Regions from separate parts of the Thiocapsa rosea genome, predicted to be linked through region 2. Evidence: predicted binding sites of a transcription regulator. Region 2 holds the regulator's gene; each other region holds the start of a gene.

Region 1 (7,425 bases), 3.9 Mb from region 2:
CGGTCGGGACCTGTCGATTCCCGACCCAGAGCGGCAGACGTCGGATCGCCTCCGCGGACGACTCGGCAAGCCGACCGGGCGTGAAGGCCGACATCTCGATGCGCTGGCGCGGCGCCTCCCGCAGGGTCAGCGTCAGCGGGCTCATGTGAGGATCTCCCGCAGGTGAAAATGAAACGGACCCAGCTTGCCGCCATAGTTACCGGCCGAGATGCGCAGCACCCCGGCGTCCGGCCCGAGGTCGCAGACGGCACGCACGCCGACGCGTGTGGCCTCGCGCACGTCCGCCTCGGTCAGCCCGTTGATGACGATTTCGAGCACGGCGCCGGTCTCGGCTTCGAGTCGGGATCGCACCAGTCCACGCAGGGTCGGGCAATAGGCATCGTTCGTGGAGGCCATCAGTGCCTTGTACTTGGAGCCGACCTTGGAGCCGGAGCGGGCAATACCGCCGGGGAAAGGCAAGAGGACGTCGGGCAGCCGTCGGATCGCCTCGACCGCCCGCTCGCAGGCCGCCAGCGCCCCGGGTAGCGTGCGCGCCAACACCAGGAAGTTGCCGCCGCCGACGGCGCTGGTCCGCGCGGTCATCTCTTCGCAGAGGAACTCGCCGTCCATGACCGGGACGCGCCAGAAACGCCGACCTCCGATCTGTTTGGAAATCTGATGACCATCGCCGAAGAAACGCAAGCTCTTGCCGAGCGGGACCGGCTTTTCGCTCGCCATGCCCGAGAACACAGCTGTAGTCGGGCAGGTGAGGACGCACTGCCCGACACGCCGCTCGACCTGCTTGGCCAGGTCCGACCCCGACATGGCGAACAGCAGCACGCTGATCCCCGGGCGGCCGTCCGGCGTCTCTGCTTGGGGGATCTCGGACTCGATCCCGGCCTCGACCCCGCAGCCGATGACCGAGGTCGCAAAGCCGGTCATGGTCTCACCCGCCACACGTGCCCAATGGGGGTTCAGCGCGGTGATGATCAGGCGCGTGGCCGTCATCCCGAATGCCTCGGCGAAGGTGTCGTCGATCGGGATGCCGTTGAGCCTCATACGCCACCTCGCGGCCGGCAGGCATGGACCTCGATCGGGCTGCCGATACCTTCCGCCATCTCGTCGTCGGAGATGGCGAAGTTGTCGAAGCTCATCGTGTGATAGCGGTCGAACCAGTCCGAGACGCGCTGTTCGATAGCCCGGTCGTACTCGGGGCGCACGACCTGGGTCGCCCCTCGCACCACACGGACGATGGCCCCCTCCTCCACCACGACCTCACCAGCCTTGAAGACCAGCATGGGCCGCGCGAAGGTCTGCTCGGGGTCCGCCAGCGGATGATAGACCGTGATGTCGGCACGTGCGCCGCCGCCCAGATGTCCCCGGTCGGTCAGTCCGAGGAGGCGGGCAGGACCGGCCCGGGTCATGATGGCGATTTCGTCGAGACTGTACTCCCGTTGCAGGGATCCCAGACAGCTCATGGCAGCGGCCTCCGGGTGGATCCGGGCGAGCTGCTCGTTGCGGAAGCCCCGATCCATCAGGAGGCGAATCAGCCTGGGGTAGCTGGTAAAGGGGGCGCCGTTGGGGTGGTCGGTCGTGAGGAAGACCCGCCAGGGGTCGTCCACCATGAGGAAGAGCTCGAGGCCGATCGCCCATTGGAGTGCATTGACGAAGTTCTTGTCGCGATAACGGAAGGGCACGACCCCGCAGCCCGCCTCGCACTCGATGTCCATGCAGGTCCACTTGCCGGGATGGGCATGGCGATGATTGGCATGCTGGTGCATCGTATCGCCCGAGATGGTCACGGTCTGGCCGAACATGACCTGACCCACGTCGATGCTGACGTTGCGGCGCCGATTCACAGCTTCGGCGATCTCGGCGGCAGCCGAGGAAAAATGGAGATCGCCCTGCGTCCCGTAGCTGTGGAATTGGATATGGGTTAAGTGGATCGGCAAACCTTCCGCCGCGTCCATGGTGGCCAAGGTGGCGCTGTAGTTTCCGGGCACCCCGAGGTTGCTCGCATGCACATGGAGCGGATGCGGAACCCCGAGCTCCGCGATCGCCCGGCTCAAGGTGCGCAGAATGTCGCGAGGACGCAGTGGGTAGTGCGGGTGCCGCTCGTCGACGTCCAGCGACCGGGCGTTGAACTTGAAAGCACTGATACCGCCCGGATTGACGACCTTGATTCCGATACATTGAGTCGCCCGCAGGGTCCAAGCGACATAGTCGTTGATCGTCTCCTGGCTCGCGCCCTCGCTCATGAGTTGCAGCAGCAGATCGTCATTGCCGAGCAAGGCGTATCCGCCGGTATCGAGCATCGGGGTGTCGGCCATCTCCATATGGGCCTGCCGCGCATTGATGGGCAGCACCGCCGGCTCGAAGCAGGTGGTGTAGCCCATCTCGGAATAGCGATAGCCCGCGGCCAGGCTCGCGGGCGCGGCATGCCCGCCGCCCGAGCGGGTCAGGGCCGTGCGTGGACGCACATGGGCCCGCTGATCCTCCGGCAACATGGTACGGGCGATGTTGACCTTCCCCCCGCCGATATGGGTGTGAAGGTCGATGGCGCCGGCCATGACGAGTTTTCCGTCGAGCGCGTAGGTCCGCTGCGGGACTTCCCCCGATGGCGCCTCGGACAGGATGCGGCCGTCGCGGATGTAGAGATCGCGGACCTCGCCGTCGACCCCGTTTGCCGGATCGAACAGGCGGCCGCCGGCGAGCTTGGTCAGCACGGCAGCCGCTCCTTCAAACCTGCGATGACCTCGGCCACCGACGGCAGGCCCAGGTCCCGCATTCGTCCCAGAGGCAGCGGGCAAGACGCATCCGTGCGATACCAATGTCCGGGATGGTCGATACCGGGCAGGCCCACCGGGATGGAAACTTCCGGCGTCCAGTCCAGACTCATCCCCGGGTAGCCCAACAGGATGGTGGGTCGAACGCTCGGGGGAGGTCCAGACGGCGTCGGGAGCGCAGCAACCCACACCAGCAGGTCGCACTCGTCGCGGGCGATCAGATCCTGATATCGGTTGAGCATGGGATCGTAGGTCGCACGACCCTGTTGCAGGCCTACCCGCAAGGGATAGCCGATCTGCCAGGTGCAGACCTGGCTGGCCGTCAGATCTCCGAGCGTCCCGGACAAGGGCAACGCGGCGGCGCGGGTGGTTTCGTTCAGATCCCGAACTAGCTCGACCAGCGCCTGGACCGTCAACTCGGCATGGGGAAAATCGAGCTCCGCGGCCGCCCAGATGACCAAGGCATAACGAGCGACGCGCAGTCGCTCAGCCAGATCCACCAGCGAACCGCCCGGGATCCCGGAAACAGCATCGCTACGCACCGGGCGGCCCGAGAGCATGCCTCGCAGAATGCCCGCAACGCCCGCCAAATCCTCGAGCGCGACCGGGATTCGGATGGGTTGCAGTGCTTGAAGTGCTGTCGGAACCGGCGACGCGTCCGGGGGGGCGAGCCATACGAGACGCCGGTCCTCCGGGGACGAGAACAAGGCTTCAGTCGGGACCAGCACCCGTTCGATGAGACGCGGAAACTCTCGGAGGCACTGGTTGCCGACCATCAGGATGAGATCGGCACGGTTTCTCGCCTCGGTCAGGGTGGTCGTCATCCAACCGCCGTCCTGGAGGACGAGGAGGTTGCGGAAGAGCGCATCGCCGTTGTGGTGATCCAGCACGGCACCGCAACGATCGGCGAGGTCCAATACGGCCCGCATGCCGTTCACATCCGTCACCAACCCTGCGAACAGCGGAGCATGGGCCGCATGAACCAGCCCGGCCGCATGCTGGAGTGCCTCGACGAGGGGTACCGGTCGGCCCCGAATCGCGGGTGTCGATGGGGGCAGATGCGCGATACTCGAGAAGGCATCATCGGCCGAACGGCATCCGGTCGGCTCGACAAGATGACCGTCGCCGGCGCCTCGCAGATTGTCGCAGGCCAGACCGCAGAAAGGGCACGTCAGGTTATCGCGGCGACCGGCCGGTTCGGCATTCCACATGGTGTTCTCTGCGCTGAAGGTTCGATGCCCTGCGCGGGCCGGGTAGTCGAGCCGACCAAATCCACGGTCGCATCGGGGTCGTGAATAACAAATCCGATCCGAATTGTCGGCAAGACCAACTGCAAGGCGGTCGAGCGGGCAACCGGTCGACCCGCTACGGGTCATAGCACCAATCACGCCAGATGACCGAAACCTGCGGGGCCGCCAGCGACGTCACCCCTTGAGCCATTCCTCCCGCAGCGGGCAGGCAATGACGACACGGACCGCCGCGTCTTCTCGAATCCGCGATGCAGCCGATGTGGCACCGCGGTCGTGACACAGTGAGTCAAGGGCGGGACACCATAACCAAGACCAGATCGAGACCGGGTGCGCCACGCTCCGCATGCGGCGGGCAGTGGCCCGAAGAAGCGCAGGCCCCGCCGAGCGAGTGTCAAATCAAGCGGGATAGGTATGGAATTTGCTTTCAGCCTCCTTAACATTGGAATCTACAGGAGTCGCGACGCCACATGCCCAACCGCCGATTCGACGCCATCGACGTGGAGGCGCCGGCCCGACTTCACCTCGGATTCCTGGATCTGAACGGAGGGCTGGGCCGGCGCTTCGGTAGTCTCGGACTGACGATCGATGGTTTCGCAACTCGCCTGCGTGCGCAACGTGGGGAAGGCATCAGCGCCGATGGTCCGGGCGCCGATCGCGCCATCGCGTTCGCAACAGCGCTCATACAGGCGCGAGGCTTCAGCGGCGGTGTCCGGATCGACATCGAGGAAATCACCCCGCAGCACACCGGAATGGGATCCGGCACCCAGATCGCGTTGGCCGTAGGAACCGCATTGGAGCGACTCTATCCCGAGATCCACGCGGAGGGCACGGATTGTAGGGTTCTTGCACGAACGCTCGGCCGCGGCCAACGTTCCGGAATCGGGATCGGTGCATTCGAAAAGGGCGGGTTCATCGTCGACTGCGGCCGCGCCGAGCGAGGGGAGGTTCCCCCCGTGGCTCTGCGTCTCCCGTTCCCGGAGGATTGGAGAATCCTGTTGGTGCTGGATCAACGCGGTCAAGGCTTGCACGGCGACCGGGAGGTCCGCGCCTTCAAGGCACTCCCGCTGTTCCCCGACGATGCGGCTGGGCGTCTGTGTCGAGTCCTTTTGATGCAGGTCGTACCGGGCCTGATCGAGCGACACCTGGATCCCGTCGCCGAAGGCATCGGGGAAATCCAGCGAGTAATCGGCGAACACTTTGCGCCGGCCCAAGGCGGTCGCTTCGCGTCGCCTCGGGTCGCGGCGGCGCTGCAATGGGCTGCCGCCAAAGGCTTCGCCGGGATCGGCCAGAGTTCATGGGGGCCTACCGGCTTCATCCTGGCGCCGGACGAGTATCAAGCCCGATGGTTGGAGCAGGGATTGAATCAGCACTTCGGCGAGCTGGCTCCACTGCGTTTCCGGATCGTCACCGGACGCAACCTGGGTGCCGCTCTGAATCCGGTGCATACACCCCTGCAATTGAGGCGCACCCACAGATGATGACCCGACGGCGGACCGAAAAGGTCGGAGCAACCGATGGATAAACCCTATCTCTTACACATGTTCACGCCGGCCCGTAACCTCAGCCCTTTCGACGTCAACATGGCCTACGATGCCGGCTGGGACGCCTGTATCCCTTACACAGGGGTGACCCTGGACGATGTCTCCGCATTGGTCCAGGACGCCATCTTCTCGCGCGGACCCAAGGGCGTTGCGCGTACCGGCATCTTTCTGGGCGGACGCGATATCCATCTGGCGATGGACATGCTCACGGCGGCGCGCGCGGCCATGGTGCCGCCGTTCGAGGTCTCGGTCTTCGCCGACCCCAGCGGCGCCTTTACGACCGCCGCAGCCATGGTCGCAAGTGTCGAGGCACAGCTGCTCCGAGACCCGCCGGGCGGACTGAGCGGGCGACGTATCCTGGTCTTCGGCGGCACCGGGCCGGTCGGCTCCGCGGCAGCGATCCTGGCCGCACGCGCCGGCGCCGACGCACTGATTGTCAGCCACCAGGGCTTGGCGCGAGCCGAGGCTGCGGTCCAGACTTGTGAGGAGCGCTACGGCGTGACCTTGTTCGCCGCCGATGGCAGCAACGATGAACACCTGATGGATCTGATGACGCAGGCCAACGTGATCTTCAATGCCGCAGCGGCCGGCGTGCAGGTGCTCGGCAAGCCGCACATCTCGGCGGCCGGGCGCTTGAAGGTCGCCTGCGATGTCAACGCAGTCCCCCCCGCGGGCATCGAGGGCGTCGGGGTGAATGACGAGGCCGTTGTGCTGGCGGCCTCCCCCGGGGGCGCGGTCGGCATCGGCGCACTCGCGGTCGGCAACATCAAATACAAGGTTCAGCAAGGTCTGCTCCGACGGATGCACGACTCCGGCTCACCCCAGTACCTCGGTCTCGACGAGGCCTTCGAGGCGGCGCGCCGACATGCGGGCTGAGCCCACGGAGCTCGTGTTGATCGCCAACAGCGCCCGCGCGCTGGCCGAATCGGCGGTGCGCGGCGGCTATGGTGTGCGGGTGCTGGATGCCTTCTGTGACGAGGATACCCGAGCGCTTGCACCCTGCATCCGGATCGGGATGCTCGGTCAGGGCCTGGACCCCGAGCACTTGACGGCCGAGATCGCGCGTCTGCCCTTGCTGGATCAGGGCGCCGGGATCGTTTTCGGGGCCGGCCTGGAGGCATCGCCTTCGGTGTTGTCCGGACTGACCGGAACACTGCGGCTGTTCGGAAACGACCCGGAGGTCCTGGCGCTAGTGGGTACGCCGAAAGCCTTCTTCGCGCTACTTGACGATTTGGAGGTCGACTACCCGGAGTCTCGTTGGGATCCGCCTGACGCGGACGACCCGATGCCCTGGTTGATCAAGATGCCAGGCGGCTGTGGCGGTCTCGGGGTGCGTCCCTGGCGCGTCGGAGACCGACCTCCGGGGGATCCGCACTACTTCCAACGCTTCCTCGCGGGTCGCCTGATGTCGCTCCTCTTCATCGCCGACGGCGAGATCCTGGCGGTTATCGGTTACAACCGCCTGCTGGTGGAAAGCAGCGATCCGGACCTGCCCTTCCTCTATGGCGGCGCGATCACCCAAACCGCCCCGGACGAGGCCGCGCGGTCATCGATCGAACGTGCCGCCGCGACGCTGGTCGGCGCCCTCGGGCTGCGCGGGGTGAACAACCTGGATTTTATTCTGCATGACGGACGGCCCTTTCTCCTCGAGCTCAACCCGCGCCCTTCCGCGACCCTCGCGCTCTACGAAGGGTCATGCGAGGGGGGCTGGATCGGACACCATATTCGCGCCTGCCTGGGAACGCTCCCCGACGTGGCGCCTGGCTCCGGCATCGACGTGAGCGGGCAACAGGTCATCTACGCGCCCCATGACCTTCGGATACCTTCAGGGCTCTGCTGGCCGGACTGGTGCCGGGACCGTCCGGTCGC
Region 2 (7,425 bases):
GGTCATAAAGACCGAGCGGTGCTGCCCGCCCGTGCAGCCGATCGCGATCGTCAGATAGCTGCGCCCGTCCGTCTCGAAGCTGGGGATCCAGCGATCGAAGAATCCCTGGATGTCGGCGCGCATTCGGCAAAAGGCGTCCGCGGAATCGAGGAATTCCATCACGGGACGATCGCGTCCGGTCAAGCGCCGCAGCTCGGGTTGCCAATGCGGATTGGGCAGGCTGCGCAGGTCGAAGACAAAATCCACATCGTGGGGAACCCCGTGCTTGAAACCGAAGGACTGCAGCAGGATGGACGCCTTCGGCGAGGCGCCGCCGACCAAACGGCTGCGCACGAGATCGCGCAGCTCGTGGACGTTGGTTTGGGTGGTGTCGATACGGATGTCGGCGCAGCTTCGGATCGGCTCGAGGAGTCGGCGCTCGAGTGCGATCGCCTCCGGCAGCGAGCGATCGCCGCGGGTCAAGGGATGCTTGCGGCGGGTCTCGCTGAAGCGCTTGATCAGGGTTTCGGTCTGGGCGTCGAGGAAGAGGACATCGCAGCCGATGCCGCGCTCGCGCGCCGAGTGCACCAGCTCGGGAAGGTGTCGCAGCTCGTCCGGGCCGCTGCTCGGACTGGTGCGGGCGTCGATCCCGACCGCCGTCATGGTGAAGGCATCATCCAGCCCCTCGTGCAGCCCGAGGGCGAGATTCTCTAACAAGAACAGCGGCAGGTTGTCGATGCAGTAGAACCCTACGTCTTCCAGGGTGTGAAGCGCGACGCTCTTGCCCGAGCCGGACAGGCCGCTGAGGATGACGAGCCTCATCGGCTTGCCGACGTTCGGCAGTCGTTCGCGTGCCTGTTCCTCTGCCGGTGCTTGCGTCATGACGGTGATCTCGGCGGGTCGGGTCGATCGATGCTGATGGCACGCGCCTGGCGGTCGATGAAATCGACGCCGGCATCGTATCCGCGAATGCGCAGAATCTGGTGTCGCACGGCCGCCTCCACCAGGATCGCCAGGTTGCGGCCGGGTGCGACCGGCATCGTGATCTTGGGGACGGCAACCCCGAGGATGTTGCGCACCGAGAGGCTGCCGCTGAGCCGGTCGATCGACTCGAGTTGATGTTTGTCGAGCGGCTGAAGATCGATGATCAGGTTCAATGTCTTGCTGCGCACGACGGCGCCTTCTCCGAACATGGCGCGGATGTTGAGAATCCCCAGGCCGCGGACCTCGAGAAAATCGCGCAGGGCCTCGGGGCAGGTGCCCTCCAAGGTCTCGGGGGCAATGCGTGCGAAACGGGGTGCGTCGTCGGCGATGAGCCGATGTCCTCGCGCGATCAGATCGAGCGCCAGCTCGCTCTTGCCGACGGCCGGATCGCCGACCAGCAGAACGCCCATACCCAGGACCTCGATGAAGACCCCGTGCACCGTGCGGCGCTCGGCGAGGGCATGGGTGAGGAAATAACGCAGGTGATTGATCAGCTCCTCGTCGCCGAGGGAGGAGCCGAGCAGCGGCGTGAGGGTCTGCTCGGCGGCCTCTCGAAAGGCGGGCTCCGGGTCGATGCCGTCGGAGAAGATGACGGCGGTCGGACGATCCGAGAAGAGCCTCTCCACGGTCTCGCCGAAGGCGGTCCGGCCCAGTTCTGCTAGGTAGAGCAGCTCCGCGTGTCCGATGACCTGCAGGCGATTGGGATGAATGCAGTTCAGAGAGCCGATCAGCGACTGCCTCGAACGTCCCGGATCCTCGCCGCGCAACGGGCGCGGGCTCGCCGGCTCGGGCGTGAGCCAGCGCAGCTTGAGCCGCGGCCCGGTCTGCGAGATCAGGGATTGAAGACTTTCGATCATCGCCGGCGGCCGCGCTTGACGGCTAGGTCGCTCTGAGAAGGTCCAGAATGGCCGTGGGCGAGCTCGCATCGCGCAGACGTGCGCGGGTTGCCGACTCGCTGAAGCGACTTGCCAAATAGGCGAGCAGCTGCAGGTGCTCCTCGGTCGCGGTCTCGGGAACCAAGAGCGCGAACGCCAGATCGACCGGCTCGCCGTCGGCTGCATCGTAATCCACCCCGCGGGCGGTTTGCACGAAGGCCCCGATCACCTGAGAGACCTCCTTGATCCGGGCATGGGGCAGGGCGACACCGTGACCGAGTCCGGTGCTGCCGAGGCGTTCGCGCTCGAGGAGGCGCTCGAAGACGCTCTCCGTGCTCAAACGGGGGTGGTCGTTGGCGAGTAGCTCGGCAAGGGTTTCGAGCAAACGCTTCTTGCTGGAAATCTCGAGGCCGTGACCGATACGGGCCTCGTTGATTAGATCGGGGCTGAGCATCGGTATCGGCTCCCGTGCGCTGCGGGCGCGCAGCGCTGCAGCTGGTGGCTCTTGGATCGATGTCCGCGCAGCGACGGCGGGCAAGGGCGTGTGGTCATGGATGCTGATTATCCTCGGATGTCTGGCAGAGGCCGGCGATCCCGCATGCCGGCCTCGTGCCCGATCCCGTTCGTTGAACGCCTCCGACGGGGCAAGAGCGCCCCTCGAAGGTATCAGCGGCGTTCTGACAACGCCGGTGCGTCAGGTCTGATCCGACTCCTCGATCTCGCTGACCTTCGGGCTCGCTGCGCGATGATCGCTCTTCTTCTCCTTGTGGCGCAGGACCTGACGATCGAGCTTGTCGATCAGCCCGTCGATTGCGGCATACATGTCCTCGTGGACCGAGTCGGCAAAGACCTTGCTGCCGTTGATGTGCAGTGTGGCCTCCGCTTTTTGGGCAAGCTTCTCGACGCTCAGGATGACGTGAGCGTTGATGACGTGGTCGAAGTGCCGCGCAAGGCGCTCGAACTTCGTGTCGACGTAGCCTTTCAGCGCATCGGTGACGTCGATGTGATGACCCGTCAGGTTGATCTGCATCTTGTGACTCCTTATGGTTCAAACGGCCTGTCAATCCAGGCGCTTGCGCTCGTTCGAGGGTGGAACCCCCATGGCCTCGCGGTACTTGGCGACGGTTCGCCGCGCGACATTGATCCCCTGATCGCCGAGCTCTTGGGCGATCTTACTGTCGCTCATGGGCTTTCGCGCGGACTCGCCGGCGATCAGCTTGCGGATCAGGGCACGAATGGCGGTCGACGAGCATTCGCCGCCGGAAGCGGTGTTGACGTGCGAGGAAAAGAAATACTTGAACTCAAAGGTTCCCCGCGGCGTGTGCATGTATTTCTGCGTGGTCACTCGGGATACGGTCGACTCGTGAAGCTCCAATGCCTCGGCGACATCGCGCAGAACCATCGGTTTCATCGCCTCGTCCCCGTGCTCGAAGAATTCCTGCTGCATCTCGACGATCTTCGCGCCGACGCGCAGCACCGTGTCGTTGCGGCTGGCCAGGCTCTTGATGAACCAGCGTGCCTCCTGCAAATGGCTCTTCAAGGTGACGCCGTCCGCGCTCTGATCGGCGCGTCGGATCAGGCGCGCGTAGTCGGCGTTCACTCTGAGTTTAGGCATCGAGTCGGGATTGAGTTCGACCGACCATCGGCCCTCGCGTTTGCGCACGAAGATATCCGGGACGACATACTGGGCCGGCGTGCCGGCAATCAGGCTTCCGGGGCGCGGATTGAGCCGTCGGATCAACGCCAGCGCACCTGCGACCGTGTCCTCGGATTCCTTCAGCTGACGGACCAGCGAGGCGACATCGCGCTTGGCCAGATACTCGAACCCGTCGCGGCAGATCGCCGTCGCGGTGCTCCGCCAAGGTGTTTGGGGGGGCAGCTGACTGAGTTGTATCAGCAGACATTCCGGGAGGTTGCGGGCACCCACCCCCGGCGGGTCGAAGGACTGAACGCGGTGAACGACAGCCTCCACCTCCTCGGCACTGATTTCGGGGTGATCGATGGTCAGGAGCAGCTCCTCGACATCGATGCGCAGATAGCCGTCGGCGTCGATCGAATCGATGACCGCTTGGGCGATCATGTTGTCGCGCTCGCTCAGTCTGCACAGATTGAGCTGCCAGGCGAGGTGGTCGAGCAGGGTCTGAGGGCGGCTTTGCTGGGCAAAGGGATCGTAGTCCGAGCCGTCGTCCGAGCCGTGCGAGGTGCTCGGCAGGTGGGAGTCGAAGACGTCGGTCCAGAGTGTGTCGACCGGCAGCTCTTCGGGCATCTCGTTGGATTCGGCGTGGATCTCGCGGTCGATCGACTGCTCGACGGTGACCCGAGGTGTTTCGATGTCCTCGCTCTGAATCGTGCCTGACTGCTGCGTCTCGGCGACGTTGAAGCGATCCGCGTCGTCGCCTTCCTCCAACATGAGGTTGGTGTCCAGCGCCTCCTGAATCTCCTTCTGGAGCTCAAGCGTGGAGAGCTGCAACAGACGGATCGCCTGCTGCAACTGAGGCGTCATGGTCAGGTGTTGGCCGAGCCGAAGCTGGATGGATTGCTTCATGAATCGCGGATGCGCTTTTCGAGGTGTTCGATCAGGTGACCGCCATGGCCAATGCTGGTCGATTCTAGCCGTTTCAGTCCGGTGAAGGCGTCATCAGCCGGGGCAGGATCTCATCTTACACCCAACATCTCGGAAAGAGCAGCCAACCGATTCGCATCTCGAGGTACCTCCCGGTTCGCACCTACATGGAAAAATCCGCGCCGAGGTAGACATCGCGGACCTGCTGATCGGCCAGGAGCTGCGCGGGGGTGCCGGCCGCGATGACGCACCCGGAGCTGATGATGTAGCCCCGGTCGCAGATATCGAGCGTCTCGCGGACGTTGTGATCCGTGATCAGCACGCCGATCCCGCGATCGCGCAAATGCGACACGATGGCCTTGATGTCCCCGACGGCGATGGGGTCGACGCCCGCGAAGGGCTCGTCGAGCAGCATCACCAGGGGGTCCACCGCGAGCGCACGCGCGATCTCGAGGCGCCGTCGCTCCCCGCCAGAGAGGCTGAGCGCGAGCGAGCCGCTGACATGGGCGATCCCGAGCTCTTCGAGCAGGCGCTCGCAGCGCAGATTGCGATCGGCCCGAGACAGGTCGCCGCGCGCCTCCAGGATAGCAAGGATGTTGTCGCGCGCGCTGAGCTTGCGAAACACCGAGGGCTCTTGTGCCAGATAGCTCAGTCCGGCGCGCGCGCGCGCATGCATGGGTTTCAGGGTGATGTCCTGCCCGCTCAGCGCAATGCGGCCCTCGTCCGCCGGAATGAGTCCGACGATCAGATAAAAGCAGGTGGTCTTGCCCGCGCCGTTGGGTCCGAGCAGGCCCACGACCTCGCCGGCGTCCACGCCGACGCTCACGTCGCGCAACACCTGACGACCGCGATAGCTCTTCTTCAGATGCTCCGCGCGCAGTGTCGTCGAGCCCGAGCCCGAGCCTAAGTCGGAATCCGCAATAGAATCCTTCATCCTAAACCGCGTCTCCGCCGAGTCTCTTTGGATCGTTCAAGGGTGGTTTCCGATCGGATGTCATCGGTCGCCTCGGACGCGGTTTAGCCTCATTCTCCCTCCGGCGTGATGGTGATCTTGACCCGTCCGCCGCCTCCCGCGCGGAAATGGGCACGGGCGCGATCGTAGACGATGCGCTCGCTCGCGACGCGGTCGGCCCCCTGAATCAGCAAGGCGTCCTCGATGAGGGTGAGCTCGTCCTTGTCGGCGTCGTATTCCATCCGTTTGGCGAAGGCCAGGACCTCGCCCTCGTCGTTGTCGAGGAGCTGTTTGAAGCTGGCCGGCGCGCCGAGCGCAATGATAAAGCGCGGGCGGCGGTCGTCGCGATGATAAACGGTCACATGATCGCCGAGGAGTCGCATGCTCCCTTGGTCGACCTGGACATTGCCGACATAGATGCTGGTGTTCTCCGCCTCCAGGACCTCGACATCGTCTGCTTCGATCAAGATGGGTTGGCTTGCATCGTCCTCGAGCGCCACTGCCGGGGCGCACGCGAGGGCCATGACGAAGGCCAGGGTCGCGGCCGGGGCAGTGCCCCGGCACCGCCGGTTGTCGATTCCTCTCTCGCTCATGGCGTCTCGGTCTGCTCGGGTGCGATAAAGATATGCGCGCGTCCGTCGAACTGGGCACGTACGGGCTCCTCGTACCAGAGGCGCATCCCGGTCGCGTTCAGCCGATCCGACGCACTGGTGACTTGGACCGCGCGATCGGTCTCGGCGAAGGCCCGTTTATGCCAGATGCGCATCAGCTCGGTCTCCATGCGGGTGGCGGGCCGACTCGCGTCGCCCTTGCGCTCGAGCTCCACGGCGCCCTCGAGACGGACCTCGTCGCCGCCGGGGAGGACCAGCCCGCTGTCCGCGCGTGCGCGCCAGGGCTCGGCTTCGGTCTCGCCTTCACGCTGATAGAGTGTCATGCGCGGGCGATCCAGCTCAGAGAGATCCTCCTCGATATATTGGCGCAGCTCCTCGGCGACCAAGCGTCGGCTCGGTTTGCCCGTGTCGTCGGTCTCCACGGCGCTGAAGCGTGCCACGACATAATCCGGGAGCCGCGCACGCTCGACCGCGGGTGCGGCCGGCTCGGGTTCGGGGCGCAGCTGCCACCATCCCAAGAGCCCGGAGCCGACGAAGAAGACAGCGAGCATCCACTGACGTGCGGACCAGATCGGCAGGTCGCTGACCCGAAGACGTCCGCTCATGGTGTGTCGGCGAGGATCCGCGCCCAAGTGCCCTGCGCCTCCATGATCAGCTCGCAGACCTCGCGCGCAGCCCCGCGACCGCCGCGGGCTTGGGTGCACAGATGGGCATGGCCGCGCACCAGATGGTGCGCGTCGGCGACCGCAACGGCGAGTCCGACCCGGCGCATGACGGGCAGATCCACGAGGTCGTCTCCGACATAGGCGATGGCCTCGTCGTCGATGGACAGCTCCCGCTTGAGCGCCTCGTAGGCCGGGAGCTTGTCGCGGCAGCCTTGGAAGAGGTGCTCCACTCCGAGACTCTTCATGCGGATACTGACCACCTGCGAGGTCCGGCCCGTGATGATTCCAATCTGAACCCCGCTCTCCCGGAGCATCACCATGCCGTGTCCGTCACGCGAGTTGAACGCCTTGTATTCCTGGCCGTCGTCGCCGAGATAGAGACTGCCGTCGGTCAGCACCCCGTCGACGTCGAAGATGACCAGGCGGATCCGGGCGGCGCGTTCGAGGATGTCGTGCATGGGGTCAGTCCTCTTGGGTGTCGATTCGGTGGGGCGGGGAGCCTCGGGTTTCTAGCTTCCTGCTTCCTGCCTCCTGCCTCCTGCCTCCTGCCTCCAGCTTCCGGCCTCCAGCTTTCAGCTTTCAGCTTTCAGCTTTCAGCTTTCAGCTTTCAGCTTCCGGGTGTCAGCTTTTGGCTGGCGGCTGGCGGCTGGCGGCTGGCGGCTGGCGGCTGGCGGCTGGACGGCTGGACGGCTGGACGGCTCCCTCACATGACCCCGGCGCGCAGCAGATCGTGCATGTTCAATGCGCCGACGGGTCGGCCGGTGTCGTCGATGACCAGCAGCGCGTTGATGGATTT
Region 3 (7,425 bases), 400 kb from region 2:
GGGGCGAGCGACTGCTTGATCGTGGTTCCGAGTCACGCGTTTCGACGCGTTGCGGAACAGATCGCACGGCAACTGCCCGCTGCGATGGGCGTGGCTTGGGCAACCAAGGGCCTTGATCCGGCAAGCGGGGAGCTGCTCCACGCCGTGGCCCGGGAGAGTCTTGGCGCCCGCGCGCTCGCGGTGGTGTCCGGACCCAGCTTTGCTCAGGAGGTCGCGCACGGACTCCCGACCGCCGTGACGGTCGCCTCGGCCGATGCCGCGTTCGCCGAGCGTGTTGCACGGCTTTTGCATGGGGAGCGGTTTCGCGCCTATACGAGCTCGGATATGGTCGGTGTCGAGGTGTGTGGAGCCGCCAAGAACGTGCTCGCGATCGCCACCGGGATCGCCGACGGTCTCGGTTTCGGCGCCAATACCCGCGCCGCGCTCATTACGCGAGGGCTTGCCGAGCTGATTCGGGTCGGCACCGCCTTGGGCGGGCGCAAGGAGACCTTCATGGGCCTCGCCGGCATCGGCGATCTGGTCCTGACCTGCACGGACAACCAATCACGGAACCGGCGGATGGGCCTTGCGCTTGCTGCCGGGGCGAGCTTGGCCGATGCACAGTCCAAGATCGGCCAAGAGGTCGAAGGTGTCGTGACCGCGCTTGCCATGCATCGGCTCGCATCGCGCTTGGGCATCGAGATGCCGATCAGCGAGCAGGTCTACCGGGTGCTCTACGAAGGCGTCTCGCCCGAGAGCGCAACGCGCGCCCTGCTCGATCGCGAGCCAAAGGCGGAGTTCGGCTAAACCGCTCCTTCAAACCCTGTTTGGCGCCATGCCTCGAACGCGACGACCGCAACGGCGTTGGAGAGATTGAGACTGCGATTGCCCGGACGCATCGGGATATAAAGGCATCGATCCCTCGGAAGGGTGTCGAGCAAGGCTTGCGGCAGACCTCGTGTCTCCGGGCCGAATACAAATGCGTCTCCGGTGTCGTAGTGCGGACTCGTATAGGCGGTCGAGCCTCGGGTCGAGAGTGCGAAAAGCCGCTGCGGGCGGATCGCCGCAAGGCAGGTTTCCAGCGTGCGATACACCTGGACCTCTGCCCATTCCCGATAATCGAGCCCGGCACGCCGGAGCAGTCGATCCTCCAGAGCGAAACCGAGCGGCTCGATCAGGTTGAGTCGCAGACCGGCGTTGGCACAGAGCCGCATGACATTGCCGGTATTGGGCGGAATCTCGGGCTCGTAGAGGATGACATCAAACATCGCGGATCCAGTGTGCAGGGCGTGGGCGGGAAGGCCGGTCGCGGCCGGGGTCGATCGACACGCGAACAGGTTCGGCGGTTGACCGAGGCGTCTCGCTGCATGCTATATTAAGGTTTGTGAAAGTTCTAACATCGCCGCTCCAAGGCGGCCAAAAACCCTATGAGGACACCGACATGAGCGATATCGCCGCGCTGAAGAAGGAAAAGCAGGAGTTGATCGAAAAGATGCTCGGGATGCAAAAGCAGTTCATCGACTACGAGCATGAGCACGGGGTTTCAGGCAAGGATTACTGGGCGGCGACGGACGGCTTGCTGGTCAACTATCGGCAGGAATACCAAGATATGGCCAATCGCGTCGTCGACATTGCTCATGAGATCGTCGGCTCTGCGCGCAACTGATCCGACCCGATCCGCTCGGCACGGCTGGAGGCTGGAGATCGCGTCCGAACCTCGGACGCGGCTCACAACGAAAGGGCCTACGCAAGACGCAGTTCAGCGTAAATGCTCGATGTATTTGGGTGTTTCGCGCATGTCCAGTCTGATCGCCGTTCCCTGAGCGACGAACGGATCCTCAACCCCCTCGAAACTCAGCACACAGCGCGCATGCCCTCGACTCTCGAGCGGGATCGGGATCATATCGCGATACGTGAAGATGTTCTCCTCGATGTCCCCTCCCCGACAGACGAGCGGCCCACTCGGAATCGTCGAGGTTTCCTCCACCCCTTCGATCACTAAGTTCCCTGCCTGCTGCCAACGCGTCCGCTCGGTCGAACCCGTCATCGTCTTCACGAGATAAGCCCGTGAGAAATGCAGGCTCAGGCATCCGTCCTTCAAATCAATCGACGAAATCTCCGAGCCTTTCAGCTCGATACTCATACTGTCCAAGTCATTCTCCGGATCTTTAAACCGCGCTTAGCGCGGTATGCGTCGTGTGTTGGATTGGATTGGCTGCGCCTAAGTGATTTGGGGGCTCCGAGCTGAATCCTCATCCGCCGAGGGCTCTTCCGGGTCGATCTCGATGTCGAGCTGCAGCTCCTTGATCTTGCGTGTCAGGGTGTTGCGTCCCCAGCCGAGGAGTCGCGCAGCCTCTTGCCGACGCCCGCCGGTATGCTCCAAGGCGGTCTGGATGAGGATTTGCTCGAACACCGGCATGGCCGTGTCCAGCAAGGCACCCTGGCCCTGTTTGAGGCTCTGACGGACCCAGCGGCGAAACACCGTCTCCCAGGGCTCATCGCGAGCCGGCTCGGAAAACGAGGCGTTGAGCTCGGGCGGCAGATCCTCGGCGTGAATCTCTTTGCCAGAGGCCATGACGGTCACCCAGCGAGCGGTGTTCTCAAGCTGGCGAACATTGCCGGGCCAGTCAAGCCGCTTCAGGTGATCGATCGCACTCGGCGCGAGCACCTTCGGCTCGCACGTCAGCTCCAGGGCCGCCTGGGCGAGAAAGTGCCGCATCAACACCGGAACGTCTTCGCGCCGATTGCGCAGCGCGGGGAGATGAATCCGGATGACGTTGAGACGATGGAACAAGTCTTCGCGAAAACGGCCTTGCCGAACCAATTCCTCAAGGTTTTGGTGCGTCGCGGCGATGATCCGCACGTCGACCCGCGTCGGGGCAACGCCGCCGACGCGGTAGAACTCGCCGTCGGCGAGCACCCGCAGGAGTCGGGTTTGAAGCTCGGCAGGCATATCGCCGATCTCGTCGAGGAACAAGGTTCCCCCGTCGGCCTGCTCGAACCGCCCTTCGCGCCGACTTTGGGCACCCGTAAAGGAGCCGCGCTCGTGACCGAACAGCTCCGATTCCAGAAGATCCCTTGGGATTGCGGCCATGTTCAAGGCGATGAAGGGTCGATCGCTGCGCGGACTGTGGCGGTGCAGTGCGCGTGCCACCAACTCTTTCCCGGTTCCGGATTCGCCGTTGATCAGAACCGTGATGTTGGAGCGCGCAAGTCGGCCGATCGCCCGAAAGACCTCCTGCATGGCAGGTGCCTCGCCGATGATATCCGGCGCCTTGGTCATCACGATCTCTTCGGAGCGCTCCTCGCGACCGCGCCGGCACGCACGGTTGACCTGTCCGACGGCCTCGTCGAGATCGAAGGGCTTGGGCAGGTACTCGAAGGCACCGCCATGAAAGGCCGACACCGCGCTGTCGAGGTCGGAATGTGCGGTCATGATGATCACGGGCAACCCGGGATAGCGGGCCGAGACCTGCCGTAAAAGATCCAACCCGTCGATTCCGGGCATACGGATATCGGTCAGGATGACATCCGGCTGCTCGCGCTGGAGCGCTTCCATGACACCGACCCCGTTGGAGAAACACGTCACGTGCATCTCAGCCTTGCGCAGTGCGCGCTCGAGCACCCATCGGATGGACCTGTCGTCGTCGATGACCCAGACCTTGGGCTCGCGATTATTCATAGTCCGTCTCCAACGGCAGATAGACGCAAAACGTGGTCTCGCCCGGCCGGCTCTCGCATTCGATGAGACCTCCATGTTGACTGATCAGCTCTTGGGCGATGGGTAGGCCCAGCCCGGTACCGCCTTGGTGGCCCGACACCATCGGAAAGAAGATTCGATCCTCGATCTCCAGCGGGATTCCGGGTCCGTTATCACGAATCTGCGCCTGCAGCACAAGGCGATGACGACGGTTTCCGATCGTGAATTGACGCAAAACGCGGGTGCGCAGCTCGATCCGACCCGTCATTCCGGCCGCGGCGGCGGCGTTGCGAGCTAGGTTCAGGAAGGCCTGAATCAAGCGGTCCTGATCGGCCATGAAATCCGGGATACTCGGGTCATAGTCGCGCTGCACGCGCGGACCGGTCGGTGATTCCGCGAGGATGAGTCCACGGACATGCTCGAGGACATTGTGGATATTGACCAAGGCTCGGCGCGGCAAGCGACTGGGGCCGACCATCCGGTTCACCAGATCCTGGAGTCGGTCGGCCTCGTCGATGATGATTCGCGTGTATTCACGCAACCCGGGATCTGGAAGCTCCTGCTCGAGCAACTGCGCGGCGCCGCGCAATCCGCCGAGCGGGTTCTTGATCTCGTGCGCTAAACCGCGGATGAGGGCTTGGGTGGCCTGGTGCTGAGACAGCAGATGCTCCTCACGGGTGATCCGGAGTTGACGGTCGACCTGAGCGAGCTCGACGAGCACTTGATCGTGTGCATCAAAATGGTGCAGCGGTAGGACGGTGCAGTTCACCGTCTTGGTGCGCCCGTCGCCGGCAACGACATTGATCTCGCGCTCCGTAAAGGGGTGACGCGACTCCAAAGCGGCCTTCAAACGCGCTTCAACCTGGTGGTCGGGGCAGGGAAGCAGGTTGAGTGCATGGTGTCCGATCATGTGTCGAGCACTGATCTCGAAGAGCATCTCGGCCGCGGGATTGATATACAGAAGACGTAAGTCCTTATCGAACAGGAGGACGGCCGTGTTCAGGTGATCGAGGATCGTCCGCTCTAGGGCCGGCTTCGGGGCTGGCTGAATACTCATGATCTCTCATCCGAACGGCTGACAAGGTCGCGCGTGACCGAGGGCGCACGCGAAGACGGAGGGTGTAACGTCGACGGTCGGGCTGCGGGAGGCTTACGCAGACAAACGGCGCGACACGCGGACTCTGGCGTCCATTTCGACACCGACGACATGCGAAAAGCATACCATCGCAGATCGGCTCGGTCGTTCGGGAAAGTCAGTGCAATCAGGCAGGCTTAGGGCAATACCCCGGGGGGAATGGATTGGCGCAGCTCAAGCTCAAGCGACGGAGTCGTCGCGACCACCATTCCGAGCGCATCCTGCACGCGCGCTTGGATACGGTGTGCCTCGAAACCGACGCCCTTTATTTGAAACCGCGTCGATCCCGCCTCGACGGGGACCGCGCGATCATCGAGCATGAGATCGAGGCGATGGCCTTCGAGCAACGGCGGCTCCAGCTCAAGTTGGATCTCGAGTGTATCGGTCTGCTGCAGCAGGACAGCACCGGCGGCCGGTGTCAGGATGTCGAAGGCCGCGTAGGGTCCGAGAAGCGGCACATCATCCGACGGCGTCGCGCCATCGGGGGTGGAGTCGCCGACCGAACCCGTATCGGGAACAATGCGCTGCGCCGCCGCATCCGGAGGCCGTCGATCCGAGAAGTGGGTGCGTCCGTCGGCGTCGACCCAGCGAAAGATCTCGGCGCTCCAAGCCAAGGGCGTTAAGAGAGCGAGGACGGCGAACGCGTGTCTGATCATGGTCGAAGAATAGTCGACCGGGATTTAGGGCTCAACCGAAAACGACAGAGGCCCCTGGAGGGGCCTCTGTCGGTATGCTCGAGAGCAGCCCTGTTCTAGAGGCTGTAGTACATGTCGAACTCGACCGGGTGAGTGGTCATCCGGATGCGGGTGACCTCGCCCATCTTCAGAGCGATATAGGCGTCGATCAGATCATCGGTGAAGACGCCACCGGCGGTGAGGTATTCCCTGTCTTTGTCCAGATGCTCCAAGGCCATATCCAGCGAGTGACAGACCGTCGGGATGGCCTTCGCCTCTTCGCGCGGCAGATCGTAGAGATCCTTATCCATGGCATCGCCGGGATGGATCTTGTTCTGGATGCCGTCCAGGCCGGCCATCATCATCGCGGCGAACGCCAGATAGGGGTTACAGGTCGAATCCGGGAAACGGACCTCGATCCGACGACCCTTGGGACTGGCGACATAGGGAATGCGTACGGAGGCGGAGCGGTTGCGCGCCGAATAGGCGAGCATCACAGGGGCCTCGAAGCCCGGCACCAATCGTTTGTACGAGTTGGTGGAGGGGTTGGTCAAGGCGTTGAGAGAGCGGGCGTGCTTGATGATACCGCCGATGTAGTAGAGGGCCGTGTCGGACAAGCCTGCGTACTTGTCGCCGGCAAAGATATTCTGGCCGTCCTTGCTCAGCGACTGGTGCACATGCATGCCGCTGCCGTTGTCGCCGACCAAGGGCTTAGGCATGAAGGTCGCGGTCTTGCCGTAGGCATGTGCGACGTTCTGGACGACGTACTTGGTGATTTGATTCTTGTCTGCGCGGGATACGAGGGTATCGAACTGGGTGCCGATCTCGCATTGGCCCGCGGTTGCGACTTCGTGGTGATGGACCTCGACCGGCACACCCATTTCTTCGAGCGCAAGACACATGGCTGCGCGGATATCATTGAGCGAATCAACCGGCGGGACCGGGAAGTAACCGCCTTTCGTGCTCGGGCGATGCCCCATGTTGCCGTCGGCGAAGACGCGCTCGGAGTTCCAGCCGGCCTCCTCGGAATCGATCTTGTAGAAGGCGCCGCTCATCTCCGCGCCCCAGCGCACATCGTCGAGGATGAAAAACTCGGGCTCTGGGCCGAAGTAGGCCGTGTCGGCGATGCCGGTGGACTTCAGATAGGCTTCCGCGCGCTTGGCCAGGGAGCGCGGGTCGCGCTCGTACCCGGTCATGGTGTCGGGTTCCAGGATGTCGCAGCGGATAATCAGGGTGTTCTCGTCCGTGAAGGGGTCCAACACGGCGGTGGAGGGCTCGGGCATCAGGACCATGTCCGACGCCTCGATGCCCTTCCAGCCCGCGATCGACGAGCCGTCGAACATCTTGCCGTCCTTGAAGAGGTCTTCGTCGACCACCCGCACTGGCATGGAGACGTGCTGCTCCTTGCCGCGTGTGTCGGTGAAGCGAAGGTCGACGAACTTCACGTCGTTGTCCTTGATCATTTTGATCACGTCTGTCATTTGGGATTTCTCCGCTGCTGTGGGTTCGGGGGATACATGGCCGGACGGCGGCATGATAGGTCTGTCGCCTTCGGGCGCACCGAGGCCGCTCGGAGCCTAGCAGGTCGCCCTTCGGGCTGCACGACTCGCGATGGGTCGGCGGGTCGCGGTGATTCGGTGTGTATGGGTGTTCTCCGGGTCGGGTCTAGAGACCGGAGACGACCGGCGCTGTCGATCACCTCCGGGCCGTCTAGCATCTACCGAGCCAAAACATCTTGCGGTGCCTCCCCCTGGCTGGATCCGTACGCCTCTATTGGTCCGATGCACCATCAAAGCATTGTTTAAACAAGGTTATCTTTGGAGCAGCACGCGTCTCGGATTGATCGCGGCCGCCCGAGACCAACCGACGAGGAGCTGGCGGCAAGGCGATACGTCGCCGGCTCCGGCATGGATGCACCTCAATGAGGCTCGGCGAAA
Region 4 (7,425 bases), 670 kb from region 2:
CGGCCGACCCAAGCGCAGCGCCTCGTGGACCGCGAAGGCGGTGGCGCCGTTGTGCACGACCACGCCGATGTCGGCGGTCAGTCCGCGCGCCGGGGTCTCGCGACCGGTCAGGGCCTGCACCAGATGTTTCTCGGACCCCATCGGATACCGCGTCGGCAGACGGGCGATGCGGATCCGCGGATCCATCGAGGCGGCCAGCGCCATCGCGGCCTGCGCCTCCGGCTTGTTGTTCTCGATGGCGACGATGATCCGGTCGACCCCCAAGGCGTGCGCCATGATGCGGATCCCGTCGATGACCTCCTCGGCTTGCTCGCGCATGAGCCGATCGTCGCAGGTCAGATAGGGCTCGCATTCAGCCCCGTTGATCACCAGGGTGTGCAGACGGTAGCGGGTACGCAGATTGAGTTTCACCGCGGACGGGAAGGTCGCCCCGCCCATCCCGACGATGCCGGCCGCCGCGACCCGCGCAGCGATCTCCTCGGGCGCGAGTGCAAAGGGATCGGGAACACCTTGAATCTCGTCGGACCAACGATCCTCGCCGTCGGGCTTCAGGGTCACGGTCCGTACCGAGAGCCCCGAGGCATGATGCGCCGGGTAGCTGCCGACCCCCATCACCCGACCCGAGGTCGGCGCGTGAACCGGCGCCGAGATGGCGCCCTGGCTGAGTGCAAGCAACTCGCCCTTGGCCACCTGCTGACCACGCTGCACGGCCGGCTTGGCAGGCGCGCCGATGTGCTGTTGCAGTGGAATATGCAACAGCGCCGGCATCGGCAGATTCTCGATCGCCTGACCGGCCGCGAGGTGCTTGTTGTCATGCGGATGCACGCCGCCGCGGATCTTGAAGAGTTTCATAGTCGGGCCTTTCTTACCTCTGCGTCACGATCTTTAGGGCGTTGCGCGGGAGTGCTTCCTGCCTCCGGCCTCCTGCCTCCTGCCTCCTGCCTCCTGCCTTCGACTAAACCGAAGCTGGCGGCTGGCGGCTGGCGGCTGGCAGTCGAACGGCTCACCCGGCCAGCCTCATGCCGCCAGCGCGCTCGGCTTCGTCCAATACCAGGTCTGTAGGGTCGGCGTGACCGGACGCATCTCGATGCATTCGGTCGGGCAGACGTCGAAGCACAGCTCGCAGCCGGTACAGGCATCGGCGAAGACGCTGTGGATCATGTTGTTGGCCCCCATGATCGCGTCGGTCGGGCAGCGCTTGAAGCACTTGCAGCAGCCGATGCAGAGGTTCTCGTGGATGTGCGCGATCGCCGGCGCCTTGTCGGCAACGCCGGACAGGTCGACACTGACCCCGAGCACACCCGCGAGCTCCTCCGCCAGCGCGCGTCCGCCAGGCGGACAGATGGTTACGGGGGCTGCACCCGAGGCGATCGCGTCCGCCGCCGGCGTACATCCGGGGTAACCGCATTGACCGCACTGGGAGCCGGGCAGCAGCTCGACGACCCGCTCGGCGAGTGGATTGCCCTCGACCTTCAGGTAGCGCGCGGCGAGGCCAAGGAGCCAGCCCAAGATCAAACCGAGAGTCGTAAGGCTGAAGATCGCGGCAATCATCGTAGTGTGTCTCGATTAAGAATCCGTCATGCCGATGGCGGCCGGCTACGCGGCCAGGGAGCTGCCGGTCCGATGCCTTCCGAAACCCGACCCGAACCCTGTGGGCATCCGTCTCGAACAGCGTCGTGGCCGAGCAGCGAGCCGCATCCATCGATTTTTCATCCTCCGGAACGCGTCCTGCGACGGCCATTGACCGCACAAAAGATCAAGCGCGTCTTCGATCCTTGCCTGTCGCGCCGGTCGCGTTCCGGAGTTTCACGCCAGCCCGGCAAAGCCCATGAAGGCCAGCGACAAGAGCCCGGCAGCGATAAACGCGATCGGCGTTCCGCTGAAGGCCGCCGGGACCTGGGCCAGCGCCAGTCGCTCGCGCATGCCGGCGAAGAGCAACATCACCAAGGTGAACCCGAGCGCCGAGCCGAATCCGTAGAGAACGCTTTGGAGGAATCCGTGCTCCTCTTGAACATTCAACAGGGCCACGCCCAGTACGGCGCAGTTGGTGGTGATCAGCGGGAGGAAGATCCCCAGCACCTGATAGAGCGCGGGCGAGAGCTTGCGCACGGCCATCTCGGTAAACTGCACGACCGCAGCGATCACCAGGATGAAGGTCAGGATGCGCAGGAAGCCGATATCCAGCGGCTGGAGCACAAACCATTCGAGCAGCCAGCTCGCGACCGCGGCCAAGGTCAGCACGAAGGTGGTGGCCAATCCCATCCCCAAGGCGGAGTCGAGCTTGTTCGACACGCCCATGAAGGGGCAGAGCCCCAGGAACTTGACCAGCACGACGTTGTTGACCAACGCGGTGCCGAGAATCAGCATCACATACTCGCCCATACGGTGAACGCCCTTGCGTCGCGACCTTGATGTCACGGCATCAGCAAATGCGGTGCCAGCTGCCGAATGGGACGCGCGTACCGGGCCGATCCACGATCGCTCCAGGAGCTGCCGGACACTGAAATATCGTCTCATCATCAATGGATTGACGTCCCCGGGAAGGCGGGTGGAACGGAACAGTCGACATCCCGCAGGCGCGGCCGGCGTCCTCCCGGGCGTGATACCTTCGAAGCCGGGCTGTCGCGGTGACAACAGAAATCCCGGTTGCAGTCGCATGGAAATGTCGTAAAACTGACAGGGGTATCGACAGAGGCGAAGGCGCGGCACCGCCGAGAATGCTGCGCCGTCCGAGCAGACCCGGGATCGTCCCTCTAGAGCGGCCCGCATCTGTCGGCGATGGCATCGCAATTGCTGTAGAATTTCCTTACGAACAGGATTCAGGAGAGCGCCGTGCCGGTCCGAGAAGCCCCGGGCACCGTCCAGCAGGTCGTCATCAACGCGCTCGGCGAGTTTTTAGCCTCGCCGCCCGACGGGACCCCGATCGAGGTTGTCGAGGCGCTGACGCTCATGGGGGGTAATGCGCTGGATCCGCTGCCTCCTCGACTCTTCTTCGAAGCGGTCGAGCAGTCGCCCGTGGCCATCTCCATCACGGACCACAAGGCGGCGATCCTCTACGCGAATCATGCCTTCGAAACCTTGACGGGATACAGCCGCGAGGAGGTCCTGGGACAGAACGAGTCGATCCTCTCGAGCAACGCGACGCCGCTGAGCGTCTATCAGCAGCTGTGGCGAACCATCCAACGCAAAGAGACCTGGACCGGCACCCTGGTGAACCGCACGAAGGCGGGCCTCGACTATCTGGCGGAGCTGATCATCTCCCCGGTTCTGGATCGCGACGGGGATCTTCAGTACTTCCTCGGGATGCATCGCGACGCGACCAAGGTCCACGAGCTCGAGGGGGCGCTGCGTCAACAGAAGGCCCGCATCGAGACCGTCCTGGATGCGGCCCCGGTGATCGTCGTCCTGCTCGACAGCAAGGGCCGGATCATCCTGGACAATCAGGAATACAAAAAGCTGCTCGGGGATCTGCGCGGCAAAGAACCGGCCGATGTCCTTCGCGCGGCGGTCAGCGAGCAGCTCGGCGTGGATGCCTTTGCGGCCTGTTTGGAGGGGCGCGGCTTCAAGGATGTCGAGGTCGCCATCGAGATCCCCGGTTCAATGGGACCACGCTGGTTCGCCTGCTCCGGGACACCGGTCGAGGAGAGCGACGCCAGCGCCCGGACCTATTTCGGTCGCCAGGTCCCCGGTGACCGGCGCCTGTTGCTGCTCGCAAGCGAGGTCACCGCACGGCGGCGCGAGATCGAGCGCGCCCATCTGGAAAACCTGCGCGCCCGACTCGCCGAGCAACAGCTGATGCACGGGATGCGCGAGGCACTCGCTGCGGCCATCTATCAGATTCAGGTGCCGCTCAACGTCATCAACGCCGCTGCGGCCATGGTGCGCGGCGGTGCCGGCAACGTCGACACCCTCGCCGGGATGCTCGACCAGATCAGCGTCTCCGGCGCCAAAGCACTCGCGACCCTGACCTCGGCACTGCCCGAGGAGCCGCGCGAGGCCGGGGTCATGGTCAACGTCAACGAACTCCTGCGCCAGGTCCTGGAGCTGGAGACCGACCGCCTCTTGGCCACCGGAATCGTGGTCGACTGGCGCCCGGCGCATGTTCTACCCGAGCTGCCTGGCCACAAGAACCAGCTACGCGCCTTGTTCAAGCACCTGATCGACAATGCCATTCAGGCACTCTGCGAGACCAACCGCGCGCACCGCGAGCTGCGCCTGACCACCCGCCGGGTCGACGAGGCCGTTGAGGTCGAGATCGAAGACAACGGCGCGGGGATCCCGGCCGAAGACCGCTATAAGGTCTTCGAGCCCTTCTACATCGGTTGGCGCAACCGTCGCGGCAAGGCCGGTATGGGTCTCGCGCTCAGTCAAGAGATCGTCAACGCCCACGGAGGCAGTATCGAGGTCGACCCGACGATGACCGATGGCTGCCGCATTCGCCTGTCACTGACCGCCGTCCCCGACGACGACTGAGCTTGCACGAACCCTCATGAATGCCGACTATCCCGTCCCCGGCAGCGCCGAGCAGGCCTGCCGGTTGGATCTGCTCGAATCCCAACTGGGCGCACTCTTCGAGGTGAGCTCGGTGCTCAGCCGTTCGCTCGATCTGCGCCAGACCCTGAGCGAGGTGCTCGGCGTCCTGCACGAGCGCGGGCGCCTTCAACACGGGATGGTCAGTCTGCTGAGCGAGGATCGCGGCGAACTCTTGATCCGCGCGCTTCACACCGACGACCCCCACGCGACCGACCGCATCGCCTATCAGCCCGGCGAGGGCGTGATCGGCAGCATCCTCTCCCGGAATCGGCCCTGGATCGTGCCGCGCATCGGCGACGAGCCACGCTTCCTCGATCGACTCAGTCTCTACGATCCGGACCTGCCCTTCATCGGTGTCCCGATCCGACTCGGCGAAGGCGGTGCGATCGGGGTCTTTGCGGCCCAGCCTCCCGTAGCCGACGGGCTGCTCGAGGAGCGTGCACGTTTTCTGGAGATGGTCGCCAATCTGATCGGCCAAGCGGTGCGTCTGGCCCGCAGCGTCGAGGCCGAGCAACAAGCCTTGCGCGAGGAGCGCGACAAGCTCCGCCGCGAGGTCAAAGGCACTCACGGATTCGACAGCATCATCGGACACACGGACACCATGCGCCTGGTCTTCGATCAGGTGCGCCAAGTCGCGAAGTGGAATACGACCGTCCTGATTCGGGGCGAATCGGGCACCGGCAAGGAGTTGATCGCCAACGCCATCCATTACAACTCGCCGCGCGCCCGTGCCGCCTTCGTCAAGCTCAACTGCGCGGCCTTGCCCGACAATCTGCTGGAATCCGAGCTGTTCGGGCATGAGAAGGGCGCCTTCACCGGCGCGATCAGCCAGCGCAAGGGTCGGTTCGAGCAGGCCGACGGCGGCACCCTCTTTCTCGACGAGATCGGCGAGATCACGCCTGCCTTTCAGGCGAAACTGCTGCGCGTGTTGCAGGAGGGCGAGTTCGAACGGGTCGGCGGCGGTCGCACCCTCAAGGTCGATGTCCGCGTCATCGCCGCGACCAATCGCGACCTCGAGGCCGAGGTACGTGCCGGCGAATTCCGCGAGGATCTCTATTATCGCTTGAATGTCATGCCCATACGCATGCCCGCGCTGCGCGAGCGCATCGAGGACATCCCGGACCTCGCCCGCTTTCTCGTGGAGAAGGTCTCGCGGATGCAGGGACGCGAGCTCTCGATCACCGACAGCGCCCTGCGCATCCTGATGCGACACGACTGGCCCGGCAACGTCCGCGAGCTCGAGAACTGCATGGAGCGCGCCGCGGTCATGAGCGAACAGGGGGTCATCGATCGCGCCGTGATCGAGCTGACGGGTCTGAACGTGGCCGCACTCGCGAGCGAGCCGCTCCCGGCCACGCCTGCGAAGATCTCCACGATCGACTTCAACGACCCCGACATCGACGAGCGCGAGCGGGTGATCGCCGCGTTGGAAGAGGCCGGCTGGGTCCAGGCCAAGGCCGCACGACTGCTCAACATGACGCCGCGTCAGATCGCTTACCGGATCCAGACGCTCAATATCAAGATGCGGCAATTTTAAACCGCGTCCAGAGCGAGATGCTCATCTTCGAGTGAGTTCGACGTTTGCCGCACCCACATCCCTTTGTGGAGACGCGATTTAAAATACTATATTTTTTAATATCTTAAACCGCGCCAACTCCAACGATCGTCAAGTCTGCCGAGGCCGATCCCATCCAGAAGCATCGCATACCGCACTGAGCGCGGTTTAAGCCCGCACCACGCGGATGTGTCTGCCCTGCGGGCTGCGCGTCTCGACGCTGCCCGTGCGCTCGGCGATCGGCGGTTGGCCGGCGCGGCGGTCGAAGATCACGAGCCAGCCGGCGTCGAGCCCGAGACCGGCGAGATACCCATCCAACTGCACCAACCCCTCGGCCAACGGATCGGGCGCACCGTCGCGCCAGACCTTCAGCTCGATGCCGAGCGTGACCGCTCCGTAACGCAGGCACAGATCCATCCGGCCTGAACCGATTGCATATTCGCGTTCCAACGTGCCCTCGCCGTTGGCCACGCGATGCAGAAAGGCCATGAGAACCAGATGCGGGGCGATCTCATGGTAGGCGGCGCTGCCCAAGAGAGGTTGGCCGTGTTGGCGCCAGAAGACCAGGAAGGCGCTCAGGAGACGGTCGGCGTTCAGGCTGGCGTCCGGATTCAGCCAGGTCGGGGCGATCTGCGGCAGGGACGCCTGAGGTGTGAAGGTCAAAATTCGGGGCAGGACCTCGCGGTAAATCGGATTGGCGATCGTCAGGCCCCGACCCGGCGCCATCCGGCAGAGACCGAGATCGATGAGGTATTGGATGTCGTCCTCGGGCACCTCGCCCAAGGCGGTCCCGGCCAACATCGGCTCGATGACCCGGCGCACACGCGGCTCGCGCAGCTTGTCGGCCAGCTGATCCAGATGCGTGACCCGGCGCAGGATAAGGTTCTCCTTGGCCTGCTCGATCATCTCCAACCCGATCGGGCGGCTGCGGTCACGGCCCTCGGGCATCTCGAAACAGGTCTCGTAGGCCAGCGCGTTGACCAGCCAGGGTTGGCCTTGGGTCAGAGTCCACACCCGATCCAATGTCTCGGGCGCGAAGACTTGGCCGGTCTCGGCGGTGTGCTCCTGCAACAGCGCCCTGACCTCCGCGGCATTGAAATCGCCCAAGCGCAGCGACTTGGCCTTGATGTTGATGTTGAACGCACTGCCGCCGGTGATCGGCGCCTCGGAGCTGGAATGGATGCGATAGTCGCGCAGATCCCGCACCCCGCAGAGGATCACGGTCTGCGGAAAACCCGTGGGGCGCTGGGAATAGCCCGCACGCAACTGGCGCAGCAGCGAGATGAGCGTGTCGCCGACCAGCGCATCCACCTCGTCCAGAAGCAGGACGGTCGGCC

Evidence for each region. The regulator sigma-54, encoded in region 2, starts transcription at its own class of promoters, with help from an activator protein. The targets are predictions, from matches to a motif close to TGGCANGNTNCNTGCTT.
Region 1: the regulator sigma-54 is predicted to act here: its motif matches at 4,141-4,157, upstream of BDD21_RS22840 (formylmethanofuran dehydrogenase subunit B).
Region 3: the regulator sigma-54 is predicted to act here: its motif matches at 4,887-4,903, upstream of glnL (nitrogen regulation protein NR(II)).
Region 4: the regulator sigma-54 is predicted to act here: its motif matches at 2,780-2,796, upstream of nifL (nitrogen fixation negative regulator NifL).

Annotation. Positions count from the first base shown of each region.
Region 1 is NZ_RBXL01000001.1:5,134,557-5,141,981, forward strand. It holds gene BDD21_RS22825 (formylmethanofuran dehydrogenase subunit C) at 1-145, opposite strand, end outside; gene fhcD (formylmethanofuran--tetrahydromethanopterin N-formyltransferase) at 142-1,038, opposite strand; gene BDD21_RS22835 (formylmethanofuran dehydrogenase subunit A) at 1,035-2,705, opposite strand; gene BDD21_RS22840 (formylmethanofuran dehydrogenase subunit B) at 2,699-3,976, opposite strand; gene BDD21_RS22845 (beta-ribofuranosylaminobenzene 5'-phosphate synthase family protein) at 4,483-5,493, shown strand; gene BDD21_RS22850 (NAD(P)-dependent methylenetetrahydromethanopterin dehydrogenase) at 5,530-6,432, shown strand; gene BDD21_RS22855 (ATP-grasp domain-containing protein) at 6,449-7,425, shown strand, end outside.
Region 2 is NZ_RBXL01000001.1:1,185,788-1,193,212, reverse strand. It holds gene rapZ (RNase adapter RapZ) at 1-801, opposite strand, end outside; gene hprK (HPr(Ser) kinase/phosphatase) at 858-1,820, opposite strand; gene BDD21_RS05490 (PTS sugar transporter subunit IIA) at 1,843-2,292, opposite strand; gene hpf (ribosome hibernation-promoting factor, HPF/YfiA family) at 2,533-2,868, opposite strand; gene BDD21_RS05480 (RNA polymerase factor sigma-54) at 2,899-4,383, opposite strand; gene lptB (LPS export ABC transporter ATP-binding protein) at 4,565-5,335, opposite strand; gene lptA (lipopolysaccharide transport periplasmic protein LptA) at 5,425-5,946, opposite strand; gene lptC (LPS export ABC transporter periplasmic protein LptC) at 5,943-6,569, opposite strand; gene kdsC (3-deoxy-manno-octulosonate-8-phosphatase KdsC) at 6,566-7,087, opposite strand; gene BDD21_RS05450 (KpsF/GutQ family sugar-phosphate isomerase) at 7,333-7,425, opposite strand, start outside.
Region 3 is NZ_RBXL01000001.1:1,583,607-1,591,031, forward strand. It holds gene BDD21_RS07240 (NAD(P)H-dependent glycerol-3-phosphate dehydrogenase) at 1-786, shown strand, start outside; gene BDD21_RS07245 (tRNA (cytidine(34)-2'-O)-methyltransferase) at 783-1,247, opposite strand; gene BDD21_RS07250 (hypothetical protein) at 1,421-1,645, shown strand; gene BDD21_RS07255 (hypothetical protein) at 1,739-2,122, opposite strand; gene ntrC (nitrogen regulation protein NR(I)) at 2,201-3,661, opposite strand; gene glnL (nitrogen regulation protein NR(II)) at 3,654-4,736, opposite strand; gene BDD21_RS07270 (DUF4124 domain-containing protein) at 4,952-5,470, opposite strand; gene glnA (glutamate--ammonia ligase) at 5,566-6,969, opposite strand.
Region 4 is NZ_RBXL01000001.1:1,857,098-1,864,522, reverse strand. It holds gene rsxC (electron transport complex subunit RsxC) at 1-852, opposite strand, end outside; gene rsxB (electron transport complex subunit RsxB) at 1,018-1,551, opposite strand; gene rsxA (electron transport complex subunit RsxA) at 1,807-2,382, opposite strand; gene nifL (nitrogen fixation negative regulator NifL) at 2,833-4,473, shown strand; gene nifA (nif-specific transcriptional activator NifA) at 4,490-6,070, shown strand; gene BDD21_RS08395 (ATP-binding protein) at 6,257-7,425, opposite strand, start outside.